3 regions of the Pseudovibrio sp. JE062 genome follow, and region 3 is predicted to be linked to each of the others. Evidence: predicted binding sites of a transcription regulator. Region 3 holds the regulator's gene; each other region holds the start of a gene.
What was found. Region 3 encodes LexA, which represses DNA repair genes until DNA is damaged. Its sites were predicted from a motif close to TGTTCNNNNTGTGTTCNG; they were not measured.

Region 1 (5,536 bases), on a different contig from region 3:
TGATGGAGAGCACGAGACCGCTGCTGTCACAGCGGATAACAATAGCGCCCAGCGCATCCAGAATGGAACGGTGCCGGTCATCGGCTTCACGCAGCTGCCAATCCGCATCACTTGCCAGTTCGGAAGGGTCTTCCAGCTGCTCCACCTCACTTTGGATTTGAGCAGCTTTCCAGCTTTGTGCAATCACATCACTTGCAGGAAAACGGCGGAACAGAACAGCTCCGGCCCCAAAGGCAAGCAGCACCACATAAAGGCTTTGTGCAGAACGCCAATCCGTCAAAAGCAGCGCGATTGCAAGACAAACAACACCAACGAAGATGGAAAGACTCTTGAGAATAAATGAGGACTGCTCTGAGACTTCTGTTTGCTTGATCAGAGACACGCGAGCCTGAGTAACAACGTGGGTGCTCTCCTCGGTTTTTAGTCTCCGCTTCAACACTGCATTTGCTCCAGTCGAACTATTTCGGAAATTCAGTAAAATTCAATTGGTAAGATATAGCAGATTATGCTGCTGCCAAATAGGCCGAAGAGCGCTTGAAACTCAGCGCTTCAGCTAGATGAATCCTCTGCACCTTATCCGAACCATCCATATCTGCGATTGTGCGAGAGAGTTTCAAAACGCGATGATAGCCTCGTGCAGATAAACCAAACTGGATGGAAGCCTGCTCAATCAGTTCCTTGCTGCCATTATCAAGTGCAACAATCTGTTCGATGATCCGCGCACTTGCATGAGCGTTTACAGTTATGTCCAGCCCCAGCGATGTGTAGCGTGCCTGCTGAATAGCCCGTGCTCTTGCTACGCGTTGGGCCACTGTTTCGGAGCTTTCCGAAGTTATTGGACTGATTAAGTCCTTTGCTGAAACTGCTGGCACATGCAGCTGTAGATCCATGCGGTCAAGGAAAGGGCCGGATACGCGAGATTGATAGGAACTAGCGCATTTATCACCTCGTCGGCAGGTGTGACCTGGCTCGCCAGCATAACCGCAACGACATGGGTTCATCGCTGCAACCACTTGCACTTTGGATGGGTAGCTGACGCGGTAGTTAGCCCGCACAATCGTTGCCACTCCGTTCTCGATCGGCTGCCGCAAACTATCCAGAACGGAGCAATCGAACTCCGGTAGCTCATCCAAAAACAGAACGCCGTTGTGAGCCATTGAGACTTCTCCGGGCTTGGCTTTTATCCCTCCTCCCACCAGTGAGGCCATGGAAGCAGAATGATGCGGTGCCCTGAAAGGGCGTTGATTGCTTAAAGCGCCATCTTCCAGCTCTCCTGAAATCGAAGCGATCATAGAAACTTCCAGCAGCTCACGAGCAGAAAGCGGTGGGAGCAACGAAGGCAATCTACTGGCCAATAAGGTTTTCCCGGAACCTGGGGGCCCAACCATCAGCAAGTTATGAGAGCCTGCGGCAGCAATCTCCAAAGCACGTTTTGCAGTCTCTTGCCCACGAATATCTGCAAGGTCCAAAGAACTAGCGGCAAGTGGTGAACTGCGCGGTTTCGGATCGGATAGTGTAATCTCCCCTTTGAGAGCACGATAAAGCTGAACCAGTGAGTTTGCTGCGATGATCTTCAGGTTTTCATCGGCCCATGCAGCCTCTGATCCGCAACTTGCCGGACAAATCAATCCCTTCTCATTGGCAACAGCTGCGATTGCGGCTGGCAGAGCCCCGTTGACGTGGGAGATACTGCCATCCAGCGCAAGTTCGCCAATAACAACAAAGCCTTCTACCGCCTCAGCAGGCAGAGCTCCCATGGCCACCAGAAGTCCCAGAGCAATCGGCAGGTCGTAGTGGGAGCCTTCCTTGGGAAGGTCTGCCGGCGCAAGGTTCACCGTCACGCGCTTGGCTGGTAGCGCCAATCCCGAGGCAATGAGTGCGGAGCGTACCCGTTCCTTGCTTTCTGCAATTGCTTTATCTGGCAGTCCAACGAGAGTGAAGTAGACAGAGCCGGGGCTGATCTGCACCTGCACATCAACATTGGCAGCATCGACGCCCTGAAAGGAAACGGTAGAGATGCGAGAAAACACCAGACACTCCTGCAGCCACAATTTATCAGAATTGCAGTAATTAAGCAGGAACGAAGGGGAAACACACAAGCCTTGAATACTCAGAAATACGAAAGCTACCTTTAAAAGCTTCAGGTAATTTCTTGAGTTAAAGAAACGGCTGATCCGATAAAATGAAAAGGCCCTGTCGTGAAACAGAGCCTTGAACTTGTTTAGCTTTCCAGCTTGCTTTCCAGCACATCCCAAACCCGGCCCGCCACATCAGGGCCACCAAGTTTCTGAATGGCGCGAATACCCGTTGGTGCTGTCACGTTGATTTCGGTGAGGTTTCCGTCAATCACATCGATACCAACGAGAATGAGGCCCTGCTCCTTGAGCGTTGGCCCAAGGCGCGCGCAGATTTCTCTTTCACGTTCAGTCAGATCGCTGTCCTTTGGAGAGCCGCCACGCACCATATTGGAGCGTAGATCGCCTTCAGCAGGTACACGGTTCACCGCGCCAGCGAACTCACCATCCACCAGCAGAATGCGCTTATCACCGTGTTTTACATTCGGCAGGAACTTCTGAATGACCCATGGCTCACGGAAAGTCACGGAGAAGAAGTCGTAGAGAGAGCCGTAGTTTAGGTCGTCTTGCGTCACGCGGAACACCGCCGCACCACCGTGGCCAAACAGCGGTTTCATGACGATATCGCCATGTTCTTCGCGGAAGGCATCAATCTCTTCACGATCATGGGTGATCAGTGTTGGTGGCATCAGATCAGCGAACTGGGTCACAAACAGCTTTTCAGGTGCATTGCGCACGGAAATCGGATCGTTCACCACAAGCGTTGTCTTCGAGAGCTTCTCGAGAATGTGGGTTGCTGCAATGTAAGCCAGATCGAAGGGAGGATCCTGACGCATCAGCACCACGTCCATATCGGACATGTCAACGCGCTGCGGCTCACCAAAACTGAAGTGGTTGCCAGCTTCATCGCGCACCGTCACCGGCTCAACGCGGCACATAACCTTTTCACCCCAAAGCGCTAGACGCTCCGGTGTGTAGTGATACAGTTCGTAACCACGATCCTGCGCTTCCAGCATCAGGGCAAAAGCACTGTCGCCTGCAATGTTGATGGTGGAGATGTGGTCCATCTGAACCGCGACTTTAAGCGGCCGCTTGGCACCAGAAGTAGCTGCTTGGGGCATAGGCACTCCTAAAATAACGCAGGGGTAGAAATCCACGTAAATAATAATGGATGTTAGCCGCAGATATGTGGGTCAGAAAGCAATTTGTCTACATTTTTGCGATAAAATATTTGTTTCCTAAAAAATTTCAGCTTCGAAAAGATTAGGAAAATGCTGGGCTTCCCCGTGTTTTGGCAGAATAACTGCATCAAATCTCAAGGTTTTTCCCACCACTTCATGGTGGTGAGAAACCCATTCCCGCGCGGCATTGGCGATCCGTCGCTGAGAGCGTTGCGTGATTGCATATAAGCCATCATCCACACCCCGCCGTGCCTTCACTTCCACAAACACGATTGTCTGGTCCTGTTCGGCAATCAGATCTATCTCGCCTTGCTTGGTTTTGTAGCGCCTTTCCAGAATCTGCCAGCCCGCCTGACGAAGCAGCATCTCAGCCTTCAGCTCCGCTTGTAGCCCTTTGCGGTAGGCCGCCTGCTTCTTAAGAAGATTGCTCTTAGTCGCTCTCGGTGTCTTCTGCGGATCCTGCATTTTTCAGCTCCATCGCACGGGCATAAATCGTTTTTCGATCCACCCCGGTTGCTTTGGAGACTTTCTTCGCTGCTGCGCTCACTGGCATTTCTTTCAATGCCTCCATCAGCAGCGCGTCTGCATCAACCTCGGTCAGTTCCTGCTCTTCAGGTGGTGAGACAAGGATAACAATTTCTCCCTTGGGGCGATCCCCCGAGAAGAAATCACTCAGTTCTGCAAGGGTTCCTCGCTGAAATGTCTCAAACCGCTTGGTCAGCTCTCGTGCCACAACGGCCTGTCGCTTCCCGAGAATTTCATTCATGTCAGCAAGCGAAGCCCCAACTCTGTGCGGACTTTCATAAAACACCAGCGTTGCCGGAATATCCTTCAGCTCTTCAAGACGCTTCTTCCTGCCGTGGGTCTTGTTTGCCAGAAAACCAGCGAACAAAATCGTATCAGACGGAAGACCAGCTCCAACGAGACCACTCAGCATGGCAGAAGCACCAGGGATGGGAATTACTTTGTGTCCCTGCTCAACCACGTCACCCACAAGACGGAAGCCTGGATCGGAGATCAGCGGTGTCCCGGCATCTGAAACCAGAGCCACCGCACGGCCCGCCTCAAGCGCTTCCATAATCTTCGGACGCTGCTTCTGGGCGTTGTGCTCGTGATAGGTCATCATCTGTGTGCGGATGCCATAGCGTTGCAGCAAAACACCCGTCACACGGGTATCTTCACAGGCAATAAGATCGCAAGCTGCAAGGGTTTCCAGCGCACGGATTGTGATGTCCTGCAGGTTGCCGATTGGCGTTGAAACGATGTGCAGGCCCGGTTCAATCCGTTTAGCGTTCAGCGAATGCTCGCCTATGTAGTATTTCCGCTCAGATGCAGCTTCGGAATGATCCATGGTCGCCTCGTGAAAGCTCCAGAATGGAGCAAGTTTTGCACAGTAGAGAGTGCACATCTAACCAACAAACCGCAAAATGACTAATTACAACGGGGAGTTTTTGACAGAATCCTTAAAAAAATCGCGGATTTCCTTGGGTTGAGGCTGTATTAACTGCGGTGGATCTGTAGAAATAAACCAAATGACAGCCTCTCCCCGAAAAGTGGGAACCGGTTTTCGGATAGGGACGGCGCAAAACAATCGATTAGAGCTGAGTGCATGCGGGCATGCGGTGAACTCTAAATGTAAATTGCCGGATTTCATTCCTTGTTAAACGAGGGATTGATCTTACGGCCTTCGGAATAGATGGGGCATCCATGAGCTTAGGATCAGCCACACTGCGTGGAATGAGCTTCCGCAAACTTGTGACAGGGGCTGCACTTGGCATCTCGGTCCTGTTGGCTGGCTGTGTGAATTCACCTAACTTCTCATCGGTGAACACTCCTCTTCAGCCTGATTTAAACCCAAACGGACAGCCGCAATTGGTCTCTGGCCGTGCTATCGGCAACGGTTCAGTACGTGTTGGCCTGCTTCTGCCGTACTCAGGCGAAGGTCAGTCTGCCGTTTCCGTGGCAACCCTTTTTGAGAATTCTGCCAAGCTGGCACTGGAAGATTTTCAGGGCGCTGACATCCAGCTCCTCGTAAAAGACACCGGCGGCACCGCTGAAGGCGCAAGTATCGCGGCACAGCAGGCAATCAGCGAAGGCGCTGAACTGCTGATCGGCCCGGTCTTCGCGCCAGCTGTTCAGGGTGCATCCGCAGTTGCACGTCGTTCTGGTGTTCCTATCGTTGCATTCTCCTCTGATACCAACGCAGCCAAGCCGGGCACATATCTGCTCAGCTATCTGCCGGTTTCTGACGTAAACCGCATCGTTTCTTACGCAGCAGAG
Region 2 (5,536 bases), 360 kb from region 3:
ATAACGGTTGAAATTGTCTTCCACCTGCGCAGCAAGCTCGCGGGTTGGCTCAAGAATAAGAGTTCTTGGCATCCGGGCGCGCGCACGGCCTTTTTCCAGAAGAGTAATCATCGGCAAAGTAAAGCTTGCCGTTTTCCCGGTTCCGGTTTGAGCAATGCCGAGGACATCTCTGCGTTCTAAAACGTAAGGGATGGCGCCTGCCTGAATGGCAGTCGGCTCTGTGTAACCAGAGGCTTCAACAGCGGCGAGAACTTTCTCACTAAGTCCGAGAGTGGAAAACGACATATGGCATGTTCTTTACGATAATTAAGGAGAGAAGCTGGAATCCGTATGATTTACAGGTTTCTCCAACCAGTTTGGCGGAACACTACATTTCTAAGCAGCGTTGTCAATAAATTCTGCGGCATAACCGATATATTCCTTCAAGTTATGCCAAGGTTGCTGAGTTCTAACCTACGTAAAACTCAGCAACTATTCAGAATTAAGGCTCTTTTAAATATCCAGATCAGTCGCGAACTCCGCGCGCTCCTGAATGAAGTTGAAACGAGCCTCAGGTTTGTTGCCCATCAGCTGCTCAACAGCGCTGCGGGTCTCAATCACTTCATCTTCGCCAACAACCACCTTCAAAAGGGTGCGGCGTTTCGGGTCCATGGTGGTCTCTTTCAGCTGCGCAGGCAGCATCTCACCCAGACCCTTAAAGCGACCGATTTCAATCTTGCCGTTCTTCTTGAAGGAGGTCTTCAGCAGCTGCTCGCGATGCTCATCATCACGGGCATACAGAGTCTTGCCTCCCTGACTGATGCGATACAGCGGAGGAACAGCCAGATAAAGGTGCCCATTGTTGATCAGATCAGGCATCTCTTTATAGAAGAAGGTAATCAGCAGCGCCGCAATGTGCGCACCATCTACGTCCGCATCGGTCATGATCACGATGCGTTCATAACGTAGATCTTTGTCATCGTAGTTGGAACGCGTGCCACAACCCAATGCTTGAATAAGATCAGAAAGCAGCTGGTTAGCCACGAGCTTGTCACGACCAGCGTTGGCAACGTTCAGGATTTTACCACGCAGTGGCAGAACAGCCTGCGTTGAGCGGTTACGAGCCTGCTTTGCAGAGCCACCCGCTGAGTCACCCTCCACGATGAACAGTTCAGTGCCATCAGACTTGCTGGTAGAACAATCCGCCAGCTTACCCGGCAAACGCAGACGGCGAACCGCAGTCTTACGGGCAACGTCTTTTTCCTGACGACGCTTCAGGCGCTCTTCCGCACGATCAATAACCCATTCCAGCAGCTTGTTGGCCTGGTTTGGAGAAGCTGTCAGCCAGTGATCAAAAGCATCACGAACGGCATTTTCTGCAATACGCGTCGCTTCATTCGTCGCCAGTTTGTCCTTGGTCTGACCAACAAACTCAGGTTCACGCACAAACACAGAAAGCATACCAGCCGCTGACGTCAGAACGTCATCGCCAGTGATAATGGAGGCTTTCTTATTGCCGATCAGCTCACCATAAGCTTTCAGGCCGCGGAGCAGGGCATAACGAAGACCGGTCTCGTGTGTGCCACCTTCCGGTGTTGGAACGGTGTTACAGTAAGAGTTGACGAACCCATCGCCTGCGAACCACGCAACAGCCCACTCAACAGCGCCATGCCTGCCAGTTGCCTGCGTGCGGCCAGCAAAGACCTCATCAGTCACGCGGCGCTCTTTGCCCAACGCTTCTTCCAGATAATCCTTCAGACCACCTGGGAAATGGAAGGTTGCGCTTTCAGGAACACCATTGGCTTCATCTGCCAGAGACTTGGCACAGCGCCAGCGAATCTCAACACCGCCAAACAGATATGCTTTGGAACGGGCCATCTTCATAAGACGAGCAGGTTTGAACTTCAGTGTTTTGCCAAAGATCTCTGCATCCGGCTTAAAGCGCACCATGGTGCCGCGGCGGTTGTGAACATCACCAACCAGCTCCAGACCGCCATCAGCAAGGCCGCGGCGGAATGTCTGGCGATAAAGTTTCCGGTTACGGGCAACCTCAACCACCAACTCTTCAGAGAGCGCGTTCACTACGGAAATACCCACGCCGTGCAAACCACCGGAGGTCTCGTAGACTTTACTGTCAAACTTACCACCAGCGTGCAGGGTCGTCATAATGACTTCCAGCGCGGATTTGTCTTTATATTTAGGATGCGGATCAATCGGGATGCCGCGACCGTTATCTGTAATGGTCAGATAGCCATCTTCACTTAAGGAGACATCAATCCAGCTGGCGTGGCCGGCAACGGCCTCATCCATGGAGTTGTCAATCACTTCAGCAAACAGATGGTGCAGCGCTTTTTCATCCGTACCGCCAATATACATACCCGGACGGCGACGGACTGGCTCCAGCCCTTCAAGCACCTCAATGTCGGCAGCAGTATATTCTGCATCACCCGCAGCCGCAGGAGGAGGAGTCCGGCCTGCGCTGGAAGATTGGGCAGGGGAGGACGGTGCGCTTGCTGCTGGTGCTTGTTTCTTCTCAGTGCTGCCAGAAGAGGATGTCAGCTCATCCATGCTTTTGGTAACATCTGCAAACAGATCATCAGGCGTGCTCATCGTACCTCTTTGGTCTTGCGCTCAGTAGTCTCGAATCAAACGGCAGTTTTGCAGGACTGAGAGAAAAGGGCAAAGATCTGCCGGAGTTCTACTCTTGTTCCTTGTGGGTAAGCGCCAGATATACGCTTTTTCGCTTACCTGATTGTGCCGAGCCCCACCTTTAGCGGGCATCTGACAGCCATATGCGCCATTCGCGGCGAAAATACAAATGGCATTTCTGATTACCCTATGGCCTGTGGTCAAAACTTTACACCGCGCATACACAATGCAGTAGCGTCATGTGCTGTAGATTGTTGCGAGCTTGCAACATGAAATTACGCTGACCCGAATGGTCGAAACTGACACTGGTTCGGTAAAGGCAAATTGGATAGTTTGCCTTGTCCATGTTTGAGAGGTGGTCGAACTGTGTAGGTTTTTTGTCAATCAGATTGAAAGCTAGGCATTTGTAAGATCATTTGTGACAATTTGAAGATATGTCGCCTTTGGAAACAAAATTGACATTTTTTCCTTTCATAGCCTGAACCTACAACGACGGCATGAAAACATGAGAAGTCAGAACCGTTGATCATTCGACAGCGGTCAAGTGAGGCACTTTGAAAAAAGCATTGTTTAAAGATGGAATGGTGACGCACCGCGCTGCGTTTACGCGTCTTATAACAAGCTTGAGCTGTGTCTCGGTTCTCACGTTCGCTACAGTTGGAAATGTTTACGCACTCGATTCAAATAAGAGTGCCGATGCTATGGCCGCCGTCAACCAGATGGCAAACGTCACACCTCAGCAGGCTCTGAAGGAAGGGGCCCGCGCTTATTATTCCGGTGAAAAAGACAAGGCACTTTCTCCGCTTCGTTACGCTGCTGAAAACGGGCAGGCCATGGCCGCCTGGAAACTCGGCAGAATGTACGCGCAGGGAGATGGTGTGCCAGAAGATGATCTTCAGGCATTCCAGTACTTTTCTCAGGTCGTGCGCGAGTACTCTTCCGATGGTCCCAACGCGCGTTCCGCTCCATTTGTGGCAAGCGCACTCGTTGAACTGGGCCGCTACTTCCTGACAGGCATTGGCGATACCCCAGTCAAGCAGAACACCTATAAGGCACGTGAGGTCTTCACCTACGCCGCGTCTTACTTCGGTGATGCAGACGCACAGTACAATCTCGGCCTTATGTATCTGGATGACAAACTTCCCGATCATGACCGCCGTCTCGCGGCGCGTTGGCTCAAACTGGCTGCGGTAAAAGGACATGTGGGCGCACAGGCTAAATTCGGCGAACTTCTTTATTTTACAGAAGAGCTCACCACAGCACGCATAACCGGTCTGAAGTGGATGACTTTGGCGCGCAGGCAGATTGTCGGCGGTGCCAATGACACCTGGATCGTCACGCTGCACGAGAAAGCATTTTCTCTGGCCTCTGAAAAAGAGCGCCGCAAATCCGCTGAATGGGCTGATGAATGGCTCGCAAAACGCGGTCACGTGGTTGCTTCCAGCAACTAATCCACGTCCTTCCTGTATTTTCTTCTAAATATGACTTGACCACTCAGGTTATTTCTGCGATTTAAATCATGAGTTCAATATTCAAGTTTTGTTATTGACCTCTGTTTGGCGATTGTAGACCCCGATGCGGGTCTCTGGAATGTACTTGGGGTGAGTCTTTTGGCTCACCCTCTTTTTTTGCCTGAACCCCGCAGAAAAGCTAAAATTTTCACAGTCTTCACGCATATTGTTTAAGCCCCTGAAATTTCAGCCTTTTCAACAGCTGGAAGCTGATTTCTCATTTTTCACGCATGATTTGGGAAAAACTACAAAACGCTATTGCCAAGCTTTAAAACTCTGCCTATATACCTGCCTCAACAAGACGCCACGGGGCGTCACGTTGATGAGTAACGGAGCATAGCGCAGCCTGGTAGCGCATCTGGTTTGGGACCAGAGGGTCGCAGGTTCGAATCCTGCTGCTCCGACCATTCATCAACCCGAGATAGATCGGAGCATAGCGCAGCCTGGTAGCGCATCTGGTTTGGGACCAGAGGGTCGCAGGTTCGAATCCTGCTGCTCCGACCATCTATCGACCCGAAGATTAGTTCGGAGCATAGCGCAGCCTGGTAGCGCATCTGGTTTGGGACCAGAGGGTCGCAGGTTCGAATCCTGCTGCTCCGACCATCTTCTCTTTCTCTCTTAAAATTTAAGACTGAAACGGCACGGATCACTTCCGTGTTTTTTGTGTTTGCACCATGCTTTCAGAGGCTGTGAGCTCATCAGGCAAGCCGAAACTTTCTCATACAATCAAAGATCTTTAGGCTGGAGCGGCAGCCTACTCGCAGGCCTCTCTAGTTGCGTTCGCAGGCCCATATAGCAAAGGTTGCGCGAAGAGCTTCAAGCGGGCGCTACAGGCGGTTCTATGCGCCTCATAAAGAGCATTCAGCTTGGTGATGAGGGAAGGGCGCTGGCGCAATAAAAAAGCCCAGAGGCGTAAACCTCCGGGCTTTTGAAATCTTGTGTTGTTCGGCTCTTCTTAGAAGATGAAGAGGTCCACAACGAAGAACATGCAAGCAGACAGGATCGCTGCCAGCGGCACGGTGATAACCCATGCAGCAATGATGGTCATGAAGTGCGAGCGGCGAACCAGCATACGGCGCTTCTCGTCTTCCTTGACGCGATTCTGCTTGAAGGTCTCCATGCCGGTGCTCTGCTTTACGAAAGCAATGCGACGCTTGGACTTCATGGTGTACCATTCACGGAAGAAACCAACACCGAAGATCGCACCCACAGCAATGTGAGTGGAGCTCACAGGCAGGCCGAGCCAGCTTGCAAAGATCACGGTGATCGCAGCGGACAGGGACACACAGTAAGCGCGCATTGGGTTCAGCTTGGTGATCTTCTCGCCAACCATGCGGATCAGCTTAGGACCAAACAGCATCAGGCCGAAGGAAATACCAAACGCACCGATCAGCATC
Region 3 (5,536 bases):
CCAGAATAGACGTGCTTTGCCTGAAGGGGGATAAGTTTTCTTCCGCTGCCTTTGAGGGGGATCTGTTGCCCGCTGAGGATGTTCTGGAGGCTGCTAAAACACAGCAACGCAGAAAAACGCAAATCAACGCAAAAAACGCACATAGCAACGCAACTGAAGTGATCTGTGAGGAAAATCAGCGTGTTGGGGTGCGGGAGCGATGTGTTGCGGCTGCGTTGACCGTTCGTAGTGCCATATTCTGGATAGTGAGGCCGGATTGGCCGGGGGCAGTAAGTTATGCCCGCACGGCTCTCTCTCAGGACTGGGATCGCGGGCAGGGCATCGTCTGGTATGCGCTGAGCCATATGGCGGGCGTACTGGTGTATTTCTCGCTGCCCGCCGAGCCTTACAGTGTTTTAAGCGGACTTGCCGCTATCCTATTGGGACTGTTTGTTTTTCGCAGAATGAAGAATGGCCGACCGACGGTTGGTCTCACAGCGTTTTTATTTTTTGCGCTCGGCTTTTTCCTCTCGGATTTGCGCGTGGAGTTCGCCCGAGGTGATCCGCTGGAGCGTCCTGTTACGCGGAAGGTGGAGGGAGTTGTCACCGGGCTCAAGCAGTCCGGGCAGCACTCATACTCTGTTATCCTCGGGGAGGTGCAGGAGTATTCCAAGAGGGGGGCAACTCCGCTTGGTTTCAAAATCCGGCTCAGCCTGAAGGGGATGAAAGAGGCTCCGGTGATGGGGGATAAGATGCAGCTGAAGGCGCGTCTTCTGCCGCCCGGTGGTGCTGTGCGGCCCGGCGGCTATGACTTTGCCAGAACTGCGTTTTTTGATGGGATCGGTGCGGTTGGTTATGCGCTTTCCAGACCTGTCATGCTCGCCCGTGATGGGGGCACTGGATTTCTGCAGCATGTGGACACGATACGAAGCGGTATCGCTGGGCGCATCCGGCGGGTGTTGGATTACTCGCCAGAAAGTGCCTTTGCTGTTGCTCTCCTGGTAGGCAAGCGGGACTATCTGGCTTCTGCTGATAAAGACGCCCTACGTAATGCAGGCCTCGCACATGTCCTCGCTATTTCCGGCATGCATATGGGGTTGGTGACCTCACTGGTTTTCCTCGCCGCGCGGTTGGTTCTGTCTCTTAGTCAAAGCCTTGCTTTGAAAGGACATATCCACGTTTACGCCAGCATTGCCGCGTTGATTGCAGCGACGGTTTATCTTGGTTTGTCAGGGGCTTCTGTCGCCACGCAGCGGGCCTATCTGATGGCGGTGCTGATCTTATGCGCCGGGTTGCTTGGTCGCCGCGCGTTCAGCCTGCGCGGACTTGCTCTCGCCTGCCTCCTCCTTTTAAGCCTGCGCCCAGAGGAGGTCTTATCCCCGGGCTTCCAGATGTCCTTCATCGCCGTCCTCGCTTTGTTGTCAGCTTACTCCTTTGGCAAAGACTGGCTTCGGGATGATCGGGAAGCTTATGTTTTAAAAGGGAAAACTGGCGTTTTGCGTACTCTTAAAAAGCCCGCGAAGTGGCTTTTTGCCTGCGCAATGACCTCCCTGATCGCAGGCGCCGCCACTGCTCCAATTGCGGCCATGCACTTTGAGCAGATCGCCCCCTATGGGGTGGTTGGTAACGTGCTGGCCATGCCGCTGGTGACTTTTGTTGTTATGCCCCTTGGTCTGCTTGCATTACTGACGATCCCGCTTGGGGCCGATGCGTTCTTTCTGCAGGGCATGGAAGTGGGATTATCTCTGGTGCTGAAGGCGGCCTACTGGGTGAGCGCGCTGAGTGATGGGTTAACCAATCTGGGCGTTGCCAGTGTCTCTGGTTACCTGCTGGTGATCCTTGCGAGTATCATACTTTGCATCATGCCCTTACGCCTGAAATGGCTTTCTGTGCCAGTATTTGCAGCGGGTCTCATAGGTTTCGTAGTGGAGCGGCCACCTGATGTGATGATTGCCGATGCAGGTAAGCATATCGGGTTTTATGGCGAGGACGGGTCTTTCCGTCTGACATCCTCGCGTATATCATTTGCCGCCGATAGCCTGCTGCGGGCAGGGGGATACTCTGCAAATTCCTTTAAAGAGCATAAAACGCGGGCAGCAGACCGTTCCTGTGATGAGGAGGGCTGTGTGCTGGCGTTATACCCGCACAGAGCGATAGGTGGTGGAGGGGAACAAAAGCCATCAGTTGTTCTGGCGCAGTCGAAGGTGGAGGGCGTTCTGAAGGCTGATTGTCAGCTTGCTTCCATCATTGTCACCCAGGCTCAGGCCCCTTCCAGCTGCAATGCTGAGCTGGTTTTGGATCAGAAGACTTTTGGAGAACGAGGTTCAGTTTATATCTGGTTGTCAGATCAAGCAGAAAGCGGGCATAAAATAAAAAAAGTGCGCTGGGCATATGATGCTCAGCGCAGACCTTGGAATCCTAAATTGCCTATAACAACCAGTGCGTTAATAGCGGCGGAAGAGCGCAATCATCTTGCCCTGAATGCGGACACGCCCCGGGCCGAAGATGCGAGTTTCGTAGGCGGGGTTGGCCGCTTCAAGCGCGACTGAAGCACCTTTTTTGCGCAGGCGCTTCAGAGTTGCTTCCTCATCATCGATCAGCGCCACGACGATTTCACCGTTATCCGCGGTGTCGCCGCGTTTAATCAGCACAGTATCCCCGTCGAAGATGCCAGCGTCAATCATGGAGTCGCCTTTGACCTCCAGCGCATAGTGTTCTCCGCGACCCATCAGATCTGCAGGCATTGCAATGGAATGGCTCTGATGCTGGATTGCTTCGATCGGCACACCTGCTGCAATGCGGCCCATAACCGGGATCTCCAGCGTGGGCACTTCGTCAGGAGACGGCGTGCGTGGTGGAGGCGGTGCCGCGACTTTCTTGCTCAGTGATCCTTCGATGACCTCAGGCGCAAAGCCCTTTTCCTTGGCCGCAGGCTTCAGGCCTGGTGCGATGGACTCTGGTAGCTTGAGGATTTCCAGCGCACGGGCTCTGTTTGGCAGGCGGCGAATAAAGCCGCGCTCTTCCAGAGCTGTGATCAGCCGGTGAATGCCGGATTTGGAACGGAGGTCCAGCGCGTCCTTCATCTCATCGAAGGAGGGTGGAACACCTGCTTCCTTCAAGCGTTGATGGATGAACATCAAAAGCTCGTGTTGCTTCTGTGTAAGCATCTTTTATCCCCGTTCGCTCCTAAGCGCAGATTGAAAGTGAGCGGCCATACTCTCCGGTTCCGGAGATGACCATTCGTTGATTTGTAATCCCAACAAGCTGAAAGACTTCAACTTCTGCGATTGGGAGGACAAAACACGAACGTACTCTACCTGTTCTCATTGTGTTCTGCAATGGGTTTGTTGCGTTTAAGCCCTGCTAGAACTGGGGGAATTGGATTTTGACGGGTGAGTGGACAGGGGTTGTCCACTCTCGTCTTTCGGATTTAGCGTAGCTTGAGAAGCTCAACTTTTTCGCCTGCCGATGCAGCCGGTGCGTGTGGCGGGAGAACAATCAGAGCGTCTGCTTTGGTGAGCAGTGCAAGCATTGAGGAATCCTGCTTACCAAACGGCTCGGTTGTCAGATTGCCTTGTGCATCGGTGCTCAGGCTGGCGCGCAGGTAGTCCTGACGCAGGTCGTTTGCAGGCAGGTCAGCGGTCAGCGTGGCTTTGGTAACACCTTGATTTGCCAAAGGTACTGAGCGGCCCAGCATTTTGTCGAGGAGAGGCCCAAGGAAGAGGAGGGCGCAGACAAGACTTGATACCGGATTGCCCGGCAGGCCGAGGACTTTCATCGGGCCAAGAGCGCCTGCCATGAGTGGTTTGCCCGGACGCATGGCAATGCGCCAGAAGCCGAGCTCCATGCCTTCTGCTCCAAGCACGTCCTGAATGAGGTCGTGGTCGCCAACAGATGCGCCGCCGAGCGTGACTAGAACATCGGCTTTGGCTTCAATTGCCTGCTTGACGCGGGCTGTGATTTCTTCAGGCTGGTCCGGGGCTATGCCTAGCATCATTGGGATGCCGCCGCAGTTTTTCACAAATTCTGCGATGCCGACCTGATTGGATGCGATGATTTGATTCGGACCTGGTGTCTGGCCCGGCTCAACGAGCTCGTCTCCGTTTGCAAGGATTGCGACAACCGGCTTCTTGCGCACTGGCAAGCTCGCGTGGTTCATTGCGCCCGCAAGGGACAGCTCGCGGAAGCCGAGTGGGGCGCCTGCTTTGAGGAGGACCTGGCCTTCTTGGAAGTCCAGTCCGGCAGGGCGGATGAACTTGCCAACAGTTACGCTCTCTTGGCAGAATAGGTTATCCCCGTCACGGCGGGCATTTTCCTGCATCAGGATCGCATCCGCACCCGCTGGTACCGGCGCGCCTGTGAAGATACGTAGGGCTTCGCCGTCTTGCAGTGTGCCGTCGAAGTTATGCCCGGCAGCGACTTCACCGATGACCTTCAGTGCGCACTCAGGATCTTCGGTGTCAGCGGCTTTTACGGCATAGCCATCCATCGCGGAGGCGGAGAACGGAGGCTGGGTGCGGGTTGCGGCAACATCTTGTGCCAAAACGCGTTCGCCAGCTTCCAGAAGTGGGAGGCTCTCGCTTGCGGTTGGCTTTACGTCCTTAAGGAGGCGGTCGAGTGCTTCTTCAATACTGATCAGGCTCATTTGGAGTTATCCTCCTCAGCCAGATAGTGACCGGACTTACCGCCCTTCTTCTCCAGCAGGCGAATCTCACCAATCTCCATTGAACGATCAACGGCTTTGGCCATATCGTAGATCGTCAGGCACGCAACAGAAGCAGCTGTCAGCGCTTCCATCTCAATACCGGTCTGACCAGAGACCTTTGCGAAGACTTCAATCTCAATGCCCGGCAGCTCCGGGTTCGGTGTGAAGTCCACCTGCACCTTGGAAAGAGCCAGCGGATGACACAGCGGGATCAGCTCATGGGTGCGCTTGGCAGCCATGATGCCAGCGATGCGGGCCGTTGCCAGCACGTCGCCTTTCTTGGCGTTGCCGGAAAGGATCATGTCCAGAGTGTCAGGCTGCATCTTCACCTGACCGCCGGCGCGGGCGATGCGTGAGGTGACCTCTTTCTCCGAGATGTCGACCATATGAGCCGCACCACTGTCATCAAGGTGAGTGAGTTTTGGAGAAAGTTCTGACATTTTCTTGCCTCTGGACACAGTTTGTTCAGGTCATTGCCTTTTGCAGGCAGTTGATTTTCTTAGCGTTTAAGCAGCGCTTTTGTTGCGTTCTCGACATCGTCCTGCCGCATAAGGCTTTCACCGATGAGGAAGGTGGAGATGCCAGATTTTTCCATGCGGGAAAGATCTTCCGGAGTGAACAGGCCGCTTTCGCCCACGATGATCCGATCTTGCGGGATCAATGGAGCAAGGCGTTCACTGGTCTCCAGTGATGTCTCGAATGTTTTCAGGTTGCGGTTGTTGATGCCGACGAGTGGTGAGGTGAGCTTCAGCGCGCGTTCCAACTCAGCCTCATCATGCACCTCAATCAGCGCATCCATACCAAGCTCAAAGGCGGTGTCTTCCAGCTCTTTGGCTAATGCATCATCAACGG

Region 1: the regulator LexA is predicted to act here: its motif matches at 2,077-2,094, upstream of PJE062_RS15135 (YifB family Mg chelatase-like AAA ATPase).
Region 2: the regulator LexA is predicted to act here: its motif matches at 2,674-2,691, upstream of parE (DNA topoisomerase IV subunit B).

The regions. Positions count from the first base shown of each region.
Region 1 is NZ_DS996810.1:82,511-88,046, reverse strand. Features, by position in the region: gene PJE062_RS15140 (PAS domain-containing hybrid sensor histidine kinase/response regulator) at 1-439, opposite strand, end outside; gene PJE062_RS15135 (YifB family Mg chelatase-like AAA ATPase) at 504-2,030, opposite strand; gene gshB (glutathione synthase) at 2,222-3,196, opposite strand; gene PJE062_RS15125 (YraN family protein) at 3,314-3,721, opposite strand; gene rsmI (16S rRNA (cytidine(1402)-2'-O)-methyltransferase) at 3,687-4,607, opposite strand; gene PJE062_RS15115 (penicillin-binding protein activator) at 4,964-5,536, shown strand, end outside.
Region 2 is NZ_DS996805.1:765,665-771,200, reverse strand. Features, by position in the region: gene PJE062_RS03270 (DEAD/DEAH box helicase) at 1-285, opposite strand, end outside; gene parE (DNA topoisomerase IV subunit B) at 493-2,589, opposite strand; gene PJE062_RS03260 (tetratricopeptide repeat protein) at 3,330-4,079, shown strand; tRNA gene PJE062_RS03255 (tRNA-Pro) at 4,470-4,546, shown strand; tRNA gene PJE062_RS03250 (tRNA-Pro) at 4,567-4,643, shown strand; tRNA gene PJE062_RS03245 (tRNA-Pro) at 4,666-4,742, shown strand; gene PJE062_RS03240 (inorganic phosphate transporter) at 5,095-5,536, opposite strand, start outside.
Region 3 is NZ_DS996805.1:406,680-412,215, forward strand. Features, by position in the region: gene PJE062_RS01850 (ComEC/Rec2 family competence protein) at 1-2,528, shown strand, start outside; gene lexA (transcriptional repressor LexA) at 2,424-3,146, opposite strand; gene glp (gephyrin-like molybdotransferase Glp) at 3,410-4,624, opposite strand; gene moaC (cyclic pyranopterin monophosphate synthase MoaC) at 4,621-5,124, opposite strand; gene trpC (indole-3-glycerol phosphate synthase TrpC) at 5,184-5,536, opposite strand, start outside.